2 regions of the Phyllobacterium ifriqiyense genome follow, and region 2 is predicted to be linked to the other one. Evidence: predicted binding sites of a transcription regulator. Region 2 holds the regulator's gene; the other holds the start of a gene.
The links. Region 2 encodes PhoB, which activates phosphate uptake and scavenging genes when phosphate is short. Its sites were predicted from a motif close to TGTCATNNANCTGTCAT; they were not measured.
Positions count from the first base shown of each region.

Region 1: a site for PhoB is predicted at 2,544-2,560, ahead of QFZ34_RS17365 (esterase-like activity of phytase family protein). Genes of this name have one in related genera too.

Region 1 is NZ_JAUSZT010000003.1:2,001,086-2,006,530, reverse strand. Features, by position in the region: gene QFZ34_RS17370 (NAD-dependent epimerase/dehydratase family protein) at 157-1,047, shown strand; gene QFZ34_RS17365 (esterase-like activity of phytase family protein) at 1,118-2,476, opposite strand; gene QFZ34_RS17360 (polysaccharide deacetylase family protein) at 2,756-3,505, opposite strand; gene ppdK (pyruvate, phosphate dikinase) at 3,580-5,445, opposite strand, start outside.
Region 2 is NZ_JAUSZT010000003.1:744,347-749,791, reverse strand. Features, by position in the region: gene pstA (phosphate ABC transporter permease PstA) at 1-883, shown strand, start outside; gene pstB (phosphate ABC transporter ATP-binding protein PstB) at 898-1,713, shown strand; gene phoU (phosphate signaling complex protein PhoU) at 1,737-2,465, shown strand; gene phoB (phosphate regulon transcriptional regulator PhoB) at 2,482-3,168, shown strand; gene QFZ34_RS11170 (ABC transporter ATP-binding protein/permease) at 3,331-5,184, opposite strand; gene QFZ34_RS11165 (chloride channel protein) at 5,351-5,445, opposite strand, start outside.

The DNA of each region.
Region 1 (5,445 bases), 1.3 Mb from region 2:
CTCATGGTGAGCTATCTTGAGCTTGCTGAAGGGCGAACCACGCACCACCGCTTTGCCCACGCGAGAGCAGAACGAGCCAACCTAAATTCGTGGCTTTCAAACGGCGTAAAAGTCTGCAATTCAATAGACTATAACAGGCTTTGTTAAAGGTTGTGCATGCGCATAGTGCTTACAGGGAGTTCCGGGCGTGTAGGCCGCGCTATTTTTGGCGCCTTGTCAGAAAAACATGAGGTCGTTGGAATAGATCGATCGGCCTTTTCCACAACGCATATTATCGGGGATTTCGCCAATGAAGCGCTGCTTCGCTCAGCCTTCAAAGGCGCCGATGCCGTTATTCATACCGCAGCTTTGCATGCGCCCCATGTCGGAACGACACCGGACGAGGAATTTCAGCGTATCAATGTTGAAGGAACCCGTCTTGTCGCGAAGGCGGTGATTGCTGCTGATGTCAAACGCCTGGTCTTCACCAGCACAACAGCCCTGTACGGATATGCCGTCTCCCGCGGTTCCTGCACATGGATCGACGAAAATACGCCGCCAGTGCCGAAAAGCATTTATCACCGAACAAAACTTGAGGCCGAGTGCTTTCTGGAAAACATGACCTCTAGCGAATTGGCCGTGAGGGTTCTGCGCATGTCCCGCTCCTTTCCGGAACCGGGCGATGTAATGGCTACATACAGGCTGCATCGCGGCATTGATATTCGCGACGTGGCTGACGCCCATTTGGCCGCGCTGACAAATGGCGGAGCAAATTTTCAACGCTACATTATCTCGGCGGCAACGCCTTTTACAAAGCAGGACTGTCAAGCACTGGCGATTGACGCAGCTTCCCAGATCAGATTGCGCGCGCCAGATCTTGCCGACGCATTCGAGCAGCGAGGTTGGAGCCTTCCGAACTCCATTGATCGCATATATGATTCCAGCCAGGCTGAACGCGCTCTTGGATGGCAAGCGCGCTTTGGTTTTGGCGAAGTGCTGGCACAAATGGACCGGCGCAGTCTGGAAATCTTGCCTGCGGGCGCTTTGATCAGCAGAAAAGCGGAGTAGACTTTGCAAAGCGTTGCGCTGGAGGATTGATCGCTTAAATCTCGCGACCAATCCCCAGCAGCAATATCTATTACTTCGCTTTCAGCAGGTCGCCGACTTCCAGAATGACGAATTCATTGTCATCCGCCTTGTCGACCGCGCGGCCTGCGGAGAATGGCAGATTATTGTCATTGCCGACGATGATGTGGCTATCGTCTACAATATCGACATTTTCAATGGTGACAAAAGGCATATCGTAGAAGCCTTCGCCGCCGCCTTGACGTTTCTTGTTGTCGGGATCAGCGATTTTTAGCAAATCGATATATCCGATCTTGCGCACCGCCTTATCCACATTCGCGTCGCTCATTTCGATCTTGTAGATGCGCTTGTGCTTGGATGGTTTGTCAAAGCAATCGGGCGTTGGCGCCTTGGGGTCAGCGCAAGCCTTCGCGGCAGTTCCCGCGCCATTGTCACGCTCGATTACCAGCGCCGTTGTCGCATCGATCATGTTGAAATCGCCAATGGCCTCGCCACCTGCAGAAAGGGGATAAAGCCAGCTGCGGCCCGTCCAGTTTTTGGACGAAATATCGAATTCAATTACCCGTAATGCGGGCTGGTCATCAACCTTCTCAACAGCGCCGTCGTCCCCGAAAAGCGGACCTTCAAGCAGTGCATATAATTTGGTGCCGTCTTTTGATTGCGCCAAGCCTTCATAACCGCCGGAGCGTTTCAGATTAAAAGCCGGATTTTTGAGCGTCGGATTGGCTGGTAGCGTGATTGCAGGATTATCCGGCGAGCGAACATCCTTGTCGCCAACCTTGGTCGCGACGACATCCGTAACCTTGCCATCCATTGTTACCTTGATCAAATATGGGCCGAACTCTTCGCCCAGCCAGAAACCATCGGCAACCGGCTGGATGGATTCAATATCGAGATCGCTGCCCGTCAGGTAGCGTGTGTCGCTGGCCTCCATGACAATGGGGAAAGGCACTTTCTTGTCTGGGTCAGTCAGGAAAATCGTCTGCTTGCGCTCGACTGTTCCCTTGTCCCAATCAAACGCCAGATGGTGCAGCATCAACATTGCATCGACCGAATTCAGCTTCGTTCCAAAGCCATTATCCGACAATGACCAATATGTTCCATCGCCAATCGCCTTGATGCCGGAGAAGCCCTGCAAAGGTTGTCCATCAAAGGGTAATGACAAGCCGGTCAGCCTTACCCCATCCTTGCCCGGCACTGTTCCGAGTTCCACAGCGCGCTTGCGATCAGCGGTTGTAAACTTGCCTGCATGAGTCAGATGTTCCGGCGCGTTTTCCGGTGCCTTCACCATTGTGTTGGCAGGAAGGATCGCATGGGAAACGAGTTTGGCGGGAAACTCCTGTTCAGCCGCCAAGGCCGGCAATGCCATCATGGCGGTGGTAAGAAACAGAGCAGCGGAAATTGAGCGCATGGAGCATCACCATCAAGTTTGAAGTAAAAGTGTCCAGCAACGCTTAGGTGCTCTATGTGTCCGTGATTTTATGGTTTCATGACATCCTGATGAAGGAGAGCACGCATCGTGAAGTTTGGAGGAGTAACCCCGATATTGTGATGAAACGGGCAAAAATTCTGATGGAGAACGGATTCAGGAACCGGATCACCGCAAAATTGATGAAACTTGCCGAAGAATCGCCGATTCTTCCCCAAAATTCTCTACTTCGAATTGCAATTTGATTGCGTTAAGTTGCAATCAAGCATTTGGAGTGCCTGGCTTCTCACTTTCAATCACATCGTTCAGCCGAACGAAACGGAAGCCTTTTTGCTTCAGTGCCAATATGCCTTTTACCACCCCGGCCCCTGCCGCCCGACTCGGCTGATTGATATGGGCGATGATGACATCGCCGTCTTTTGCGGCGGAAATCCGCTGCTCCACTTGGCCCGCAAGCAAGGATGCCCCCATGTCGGCATTGAGCGAATATCCTGCAACCCGGTACCCCATTTCATGAATGAGTTTCACTGCATCGTCGCTATAGCGAGCAGTCGCGTCGCGGTACCAGACAGGCTTTCCGGCGGTGGCGATCTGCATCGCATTTACACCACCTTCAATCTCAGATCGTATCGCGGGCAATGATCCGGCGGTCTTCAATCCAAACATCAAAGGCTGGTTATCGATGGCCGGAACATGGTTAAGCCCATGATTTTCCAATTCAAAAAGTTCTGGATGCGCCTTCATGATTGCCACCGAAGCAGCATTGCGCTTCAACCATCGGCCAGTAACGAAAATCGTTGCAGCGATCTTGTTCTCCACCAAAAAGCTGAGAATTCTCTGATCAGTCTGGCCTGAACAGGCGTCAAGAGTGAGCGCGACCTGCGGCGCCGCAGCTCCGCCCTTTGCAATGTAAAGTTGTGGCTCGACAAAATGCGGATGGTTCCCCGCATTGGCAGCAGTTGCTGCGAGCGCGATGGAACATGTGACTAGAACTGTGGTGATAAAACGCATGATATATTGCCGCAAGACGAGAGAACCTGCGGCGAACAGCACTTGGAACTAAGCGGAATTATGGCAATAAGCCTTTATTTTCCTTTGGTTTTTGCTGATGCCTGCGCCGCGGCAAGCCGGGCAATCGGCACCCGGAACGGTGAACAGGAAACATAGTCCAGTCCTACCTGATCGCAAAAATGGATCGATGCCGGATCGCCGCCGTGCTCCCCGCAAATTCCAAGTTTTATGTTTGGCCGGGTTGCCCTGCCTTTTTCCGCGGCCAGCTTCACCAGTTCGCCTACGCCATCCACGTCAATCGACACAAATGGGTCCTGCTCAATGATACCCTTGAGCTGGTAAGTCATCAGGAACGAAGATGCATCATCGCGGGATATTCCGAACGTCGTCTGGGTCAAGTCATTGGTTCCAAACGAGAAAAACTCGGCAGCCTCCGCAATTGAATTGGCACGGATCGCGGCTCGTGGCAGTTCGATCATCGTACCCACAAGGTAACTGATCTTGATTTCAGTCTCCTTCATCACATCCGCCGCAACCGCATCGATCCGCGCTTTCACAAAATCCAATTCAGCTCGAAGACCGACGAGCGGCACCATGATTTCCAGCTCGACCGGTGCGCCAGTCAATTTGGCAGCTTCCACCGCCGCTTCGAATATGGCGCGGGATTGCATCTCGGCAATTTCCGGGTAGGAAATTGCCAAACGGCAACCGCGATGTCCCAGCATGGGATTGAATTCATGTAAGGATTCTGTTCGCTCCCGTAATTTGTCGGAGCTGATCTTCATGGCTGCCGCGACTTCGGCGATTTCCTCGTCTGTCTTCGGCAGGAACTCGTGAAGTGGTGGATCAAGCAGGCGAATCGTTACGGGCAGGCCGTGCATAATTTCAAATAACTCAATGAAATCAGCGCGTTGCATTGGCAGCAGCTTATCCAGAGCAGCGCGTCGGCCCTTCTCGCTTTCTGCCAAAATCATTTCGCGCATGGCAATAATGCGCTCGCCTTCAAAGAACATATGCTCCGTTCGGCATAGGCCGATCCCCTCGGCGCCAAAGGAACGCGCCGTACGGGCATCATTGGGAGTTTCGGCATTGGCGCGCACTTTCATGCGGCGAGCACCATCTGCCCATTCCATGATCTTGCCAAAATCGCCCGACAATTCAGGTTGAAGCATTGGCACAGCGCCCTTCAAAACCTGACCGATTCCCCCGTCAATCGTAATGATATCGCCCTTTTTGAGGGTAACGCCCATAGCGAGCAGTGTCTCGTTTCGATAGTCAACACGAAGCGCCCCAGCGCCTGAAACGCAGGGTTTCCCCATGCCGCGCGCCACCACGGCAGCATGACTTGTCATGCCGCCGCGTGTGGTCAGAATTGCTTCTGCAGCATGCATGCCGTGAATGTCTTCAGGGCTGGTTTCAATACGGACCAAAATGGCCTTGCGGCCCTCTGACTTCAATTGTTCCGCATCTTCCGACGAGAAGACAATCTCACCAGTAGCCGCGCCAGGCGATGCGGGAAGACCCGTTCCGATAACTTCGCGCTTAGCCTTCGGGTCGATTGTCGGGTGCAGCAATTGATCCAAAGATGCAGGCTCAATGCGCAAAACAGCCTCATCGCGGGATATCAAACCCTCATCCGCCATCTCAACTGCAATCTTCAGCGCAGCCTTGGCGGTGCGCTTGCCGGATCGCGTCTGCAACATCCACAATTTACCATTTTCAATAGTAAATTCAAGGTCTTGCATGTCCGTGTAGTGTTTCTCAAGCTTGTCCGAAACAGCGCAGAATTCGGCAAATGCTGCCGGCATGATCTTTTCCAGAGAAGGTTTGTCAGAACCCGCAGCGATGCGTGCTTCCTCGGTAATATTTTGCGGGGTGCGGATACCTGCCACGACATCTTCGCCCTGTGCATTAACCAGGAATTCGCCGTAGAGCTTCTT
Region 2 (5,445 bases):
TGGCGTCAAGCTGATAACACCTGCAAGCGCCGAAGCTGCTGCTCCCGGCAGCTGGTCCATGCTGACGCTTGTCACGCCGGAATCAAACCGCCGCGTGCAGGATCAGGCTGCGATCTGGCTCACAAAGATGAAGTCCGAGGGCTTGGTGGAACGTGCTTTTGCGACCCGCTTCTTCACCTCGGGTGACTCGCGTGAGCCTGAACTTGCAGGTATTCGCGGTGCGTTGACCGGAACGCTCTGGACGCTCGCCGTAACATTGCTGCTCTGCTTGCCACTAGGGGTCGGCGCTGCCATATATCTTGAAGAGTTTGCGCCGAAAAACCGCGTGACCGAGATCATTGAAATCAACATCAACAATCTTGCAGCCGTTCCATCAATTGTCTTCGGCTTGCTCGGACTGGCGATGTTCCTGAATTTCTTTGACCTTCCACGTTCCGCCCCTTTGGTTGGCGGGCTGGTGCTGGCACTGTTGGTAATGCCGACAATCATCATTGCATCGCGCGCTGCACTTCGCTCCGTACCTCCTTCAATCAAGGAAGCGGCGCTGGGCGTCGGTGCATCGCATCAGCAGGCCATCTTCCACCATGTGCTGCCTCTGGCCATGCCCGGCATCATGACCGGCACGATTATCGGCATGGCGCATGCTCTGGGCGAAACGGCTCCGCTGCTGATGATCGGCATGGTCGCGTTCATCGTCGATATTCCTGGTGGGATAACCGACGCTTCGACGGTGCTGCCGGTGCAGATTTATCTGTGGTCCGACCTTCCTGAAGTCGCCTTCCAGGCAAAGACCGCCGCAGCCATTCTGGTGTTGCTGGTGTTCCTATTCGTGATGAATGCTGCGGCGATCATGCTGCGCCGACGTTTTGAACGTCGCTGGTAATGAGGTACAAGGACATGAACATGTTATCCGAAGTTGATGTGGAAAAGAAATTGCATAACTCCTCGAACCAGCCTGCGATAAAGATGAAGGGCGAAAACGTCTCCGTATTTTACGGAGCCAAACAAGCGCTCTTTGAAGTCAGTCTCGATATCAGGGAAAAGGAAGTCACCGCGCTTATCGGACCATCGGGTTGCGGCAAGTCGACTTTCCTGCGTTGCCTGAACCGCATGAATGATACGATTTCGATCTGCAGGGTCACGGGCAATATCACGCTTGATGAGCGCGATATCTATGATCCCAAGATCGACGTGGTTCAGTTGCGCGCCCGTATCGGCATGGTATTCCAGAAGCCAAATCCATTTCCGAAGTCGATCTTCGAAAATGTTGCCTATGGCCCGCGCATTCATGGTCTTGTCAAAAGCAAGAGTCATCTCGACGAAATCGTGGAAAAAAGCCTGCAGCGTGCAGGCCTGTTTGCGGAAGTGAAAGACCGTCTGCATGAATCTGGCACCGGTCTTTCCGGCGGACAGCAGCAGCGTCTTTGCATCGCGCGCGCCATTGCGGTCAGCCCGGAAGTGATTTTGATGGACGAGCCTTGCTCGGCGCTTGATCCTATCGCGACGGCAAAGGTTGAAGAACTGATCGACGAATTGCGCCAGAACTACACGATCGTCATCGTCACACACTCAATGCAGCAGGCGGCACGCGTGTCGCAACGCACGGCAATGTTCCATCTTGGAAATATTGTTGAAGTCGGTGACACTGAAATGATGTTTACCAGCCCTACCGAAAAGCGCACGCAGGACTACATTACCGGACGTTTCGGTTGATCTCACGGGAAGAGGGTTAGACAATGACTGACACAGCACAACACACCGTCCGCTCTTATGACGATGAACTGAAGTTTCTGACGCACAAGATTGCAGAGATGGGCGGACATGCGGAGCGCATGGTCGAACAGGCTGTGTCGGCCATGGTCAATTCGGACAATGCGCTTGCCCAGCGCGTGATCTCTGATGACCTTATCCTCGACGCCGGTCAGCGCGAGATTGACGAAAAGGCGATCACCATCATCGGCAAGCGCCAGCCAATGGCGATCGACTTGCGCGAAGTAATCGGCACGATCCGCATTTCATCCGATCTTGAGCGTATCGGCGATCTTGGCAAGAACATTGCCAAGCGTGTCGTAGCTGTCAACGATACGCGCCAGACGCTCTCTGTCTATCGCGGCCTGCAGACCATCGCAGAACTGGCATTGACACAACTTAAGGATGTTCTCGACGCTTATGCGACACGCTCGGTGGCACAGGTCAATATCGTCCGTGAACGCGATGATGAGATTGATGCGCTTTACACGTCGCTGTTCCGCGAACTCCTGACCTATATGATGGAAGATCCGCGCAATATATCCGCTTGCACGCATCTTTTGTTCTGCGCCAAGAATATTGAGCGCATCGGTGACCATGCCACCAATATCGCCGAGACGGTCTATTACATTGTAACGGGAACACAGCTTCCGGCGGAACGCCCGAAGGAAGATCAGTCGCATACCGTTATTCTTGACGAGCCAGTAACGCCATAATTGCCGGAAGCAGACCATGCCTATAGCTCCCAGAATCACAGTCGTTGAAGACGAAGATGCCCTCAGTGTTCTCCTGCGTTATAATCTGGAGGCAGAAGGCTATATTGTCGAAACCATCAGCCGTGGTGACGAAGCCGAAATCGCCTTGCGCGAAAAGGTGCCGGATCTGCTGATCCTCGATTGGATGCTTCCAGGCCTTTCCGGTATTGAACTTTGCCGCCGCCTGCGTGCTCGGCGCGAGACAGAAATCCTGCCGATCATCATGTTGACCGCGCGCGGTGAAGAAAGCGAGCGTGTTCGCGGTCTTTCAACCGGTGCGGATGATTACATGGTCAAGCCGTTCTCGACACCGGAATTGCTGGCACGCATCAAGTCCATGCTACGCCGGGTCAATCCAAGTCTCTTGTCGCATGTGTTGAGCTTTGGAGATCTGAAACTTGACCGCGAACAGCACAGGGTTTTCCGCAAAGAGCGTGAACTCAAGCTCGGACCGACAGAATTCCGCCTGCTGGAATTCCTGATGCAGTCTCCAGGCCGGGTGTTCTCGCGCGGACAGCTCCTGGACAATGTATGGGGCGCGGATATTTACGTCGATGACCGCACGGTTGACGTGCATGTTGGCCGTTTGCGCAAGGCAATCAATATTGGCAGATCGCTTGATCCGATCCGGACCGTGCGCGGTGCAGGCTATTCCTTCGGATAGGATTAAAGCGCGTTTTTCTTTATCGAATTTCTGTCTCGGCCGGGAACAGAATCGGCGTTATATGAGCCAATTTGCGCTAGAGATGGCTTGCGCAAATGACCGGTAGTCTCATTTAAACAGAACTGCTTCTACCGGACAAAAAGCGCGGTGTTCCGAAAAGGGCTATTCGGCGGCAATCAGCGGGAAGTTTGTTGTTGGTAGCGGATCTGGCTCGACCAATGTCTCCAGAAGTGGCCGTTGGATAGCTGTGCCGCCATTGATCTCCAAAATATGCGTATAGAAGTTTTCGCCGGAAACCGAGCGTGGCGCTTCGATCTCATGCATCACGCTGATAACGGTGGTTCCGGCACAATGATCCTTGATGGCCTGATGGAAGGCGATCTTGGAGTCCGGGTCCAGCGCGCCGGTTGCTTCATCAAGAAACAAAACCGCAGGCTTGTGCAGCAATATGCGCGCAAGCACCAGTTTCTGCTTCTGGCCACCCGACAGGAGCTGGTCCCAAGACGTGCCATCGCGGCATTCTTCACCAAGGTTTTCAATAAAGTCGCCCATGCCGGCGCGGTGCAGGGCGGCCGCAACGGAGGAATCGCCAAAACGGCTTTCATCCATTGGGAGGCATACGAGCTGTTTCAGCGACACGCCGGGAAGTTTGACCTCCTGCGCCGCATACATTGTTGCCGCATCTTTCGGGTAAAAGATTTCACCACGGCCATAGCCCCAAAGCCCGTTCATTGCTTTGAGCAAACAGGTTTTTCCACTACCGGAATCACCCTTGATGTAAGCCCATTGGCCCTTGCGCAACCGCATATTTCCAAGTGTGAGAAAAGCTTTGGCCTCGCTGTCGCGATGCATCAATTCAAGTCCCCGCACCGAGACGCCAAAGGCTTCATGCTGTGTGGCAAATTTGAACTCGCTGACACCTGTGGACCGATAATATTCCGAGGGCTGGCTGACACGCTCGACCGCTTGGGCCAATTCGGTAACGCGCCGTGCATTTGCCTTCAAATTGGCAATTGCGGGCATGACATGGATAAACCAGGAGCATTCATTGATCATCGAACCAACAAGCTCGGAACCGGTAATATAGTTCTTGAAGCTGATGGTATTACCCATATAGGGCAGAAGACCGGGTATATAGGCGACAATACGGGCGGAAAAGAAATTGTAGATCGAGGTGAACGACATATAGCAGGCATCGAACACATTGAAACGCCCCCAATTATTGTCGACGCTTCTGTAGAGCTTGTCATTTAACGACTTTTGAACAGTCTCGCCATTGGCAGCGGCAACCTGAAAGCTGCGGCGCAACAATGTGGTCAGCTCACTTCTGTAACTGCCTTCGGATTGCTGCATGGCGAGGGTGAGTTTTTCAAGAGCGCGGCCAATACGCATAGCAATCCATGTGCTGACCGGCACGTAGAGCGCAATGGCCGTAAAGGCCAGCGTGGCACTGCCATAATCTCCAAGAAAATCAAGGCCGGGTATTGGCGTTGAAAGTTCAATGAGTTTCTGGCCCACGAAAAGAATGGACATTGTGACGCCCAGCACGCCCATGGCCAGGCCAATGGCGCCGCCGGTCATTCCCTTGATGGATTCCTGAATGCGCTGGTCGATATTGTCGGGAGTCTGCTCCGCCGAACTTCCCTGCTGCAAATGATAATGTGTGTGCTGTTCATCAAGCAGCGCCTCACCGAAGCGGCCATTGAGCCAGCCGCGCCATTTACGATGCAAGGTTGTCGAAAGGAGATGACGGACACCGATGAAGCCAATTTCCTTGACTGCAACAATTGCAACGAGAATACCGGCATTTGCGAGGATCACATTGAGCGGATTAACGACAAAAGGGTCGTGTATATCGACCAGCGAGTTGATCAACTCGCCCGACGCCATCGCCATCCAGACGCTGGCCTTGCTGGCTGCGGCGGTCAAAAGCGCAATGGCGATTGTCAGCGTCCAGGCTTCAACCCAGCGCTCGGAGGTCCAGTACGCCCTAAGCAGTCCCCAGAAGCTGCACATTGATGCCAATGCGGAGTTTCCGTTGACGGGAGATGATTTCCCAACTGACTTGGTGCCTGATTGCAAGAGATTGCCCCGGTTTGATTCCAATTACAGTAACACAATGTTACGCATTGCAACAAACCGTGGTTAAAATGGGGTTAAAATTTGCGAATATGATGAGCGATCAGATTTCGCCGGACACGTGTCGGCGTTGCCGGTCGAGCTCTTCACTGTATCGCCGCAGCGTGTGGCTTTCGCTCAAAAGCCCGACGACCTTCA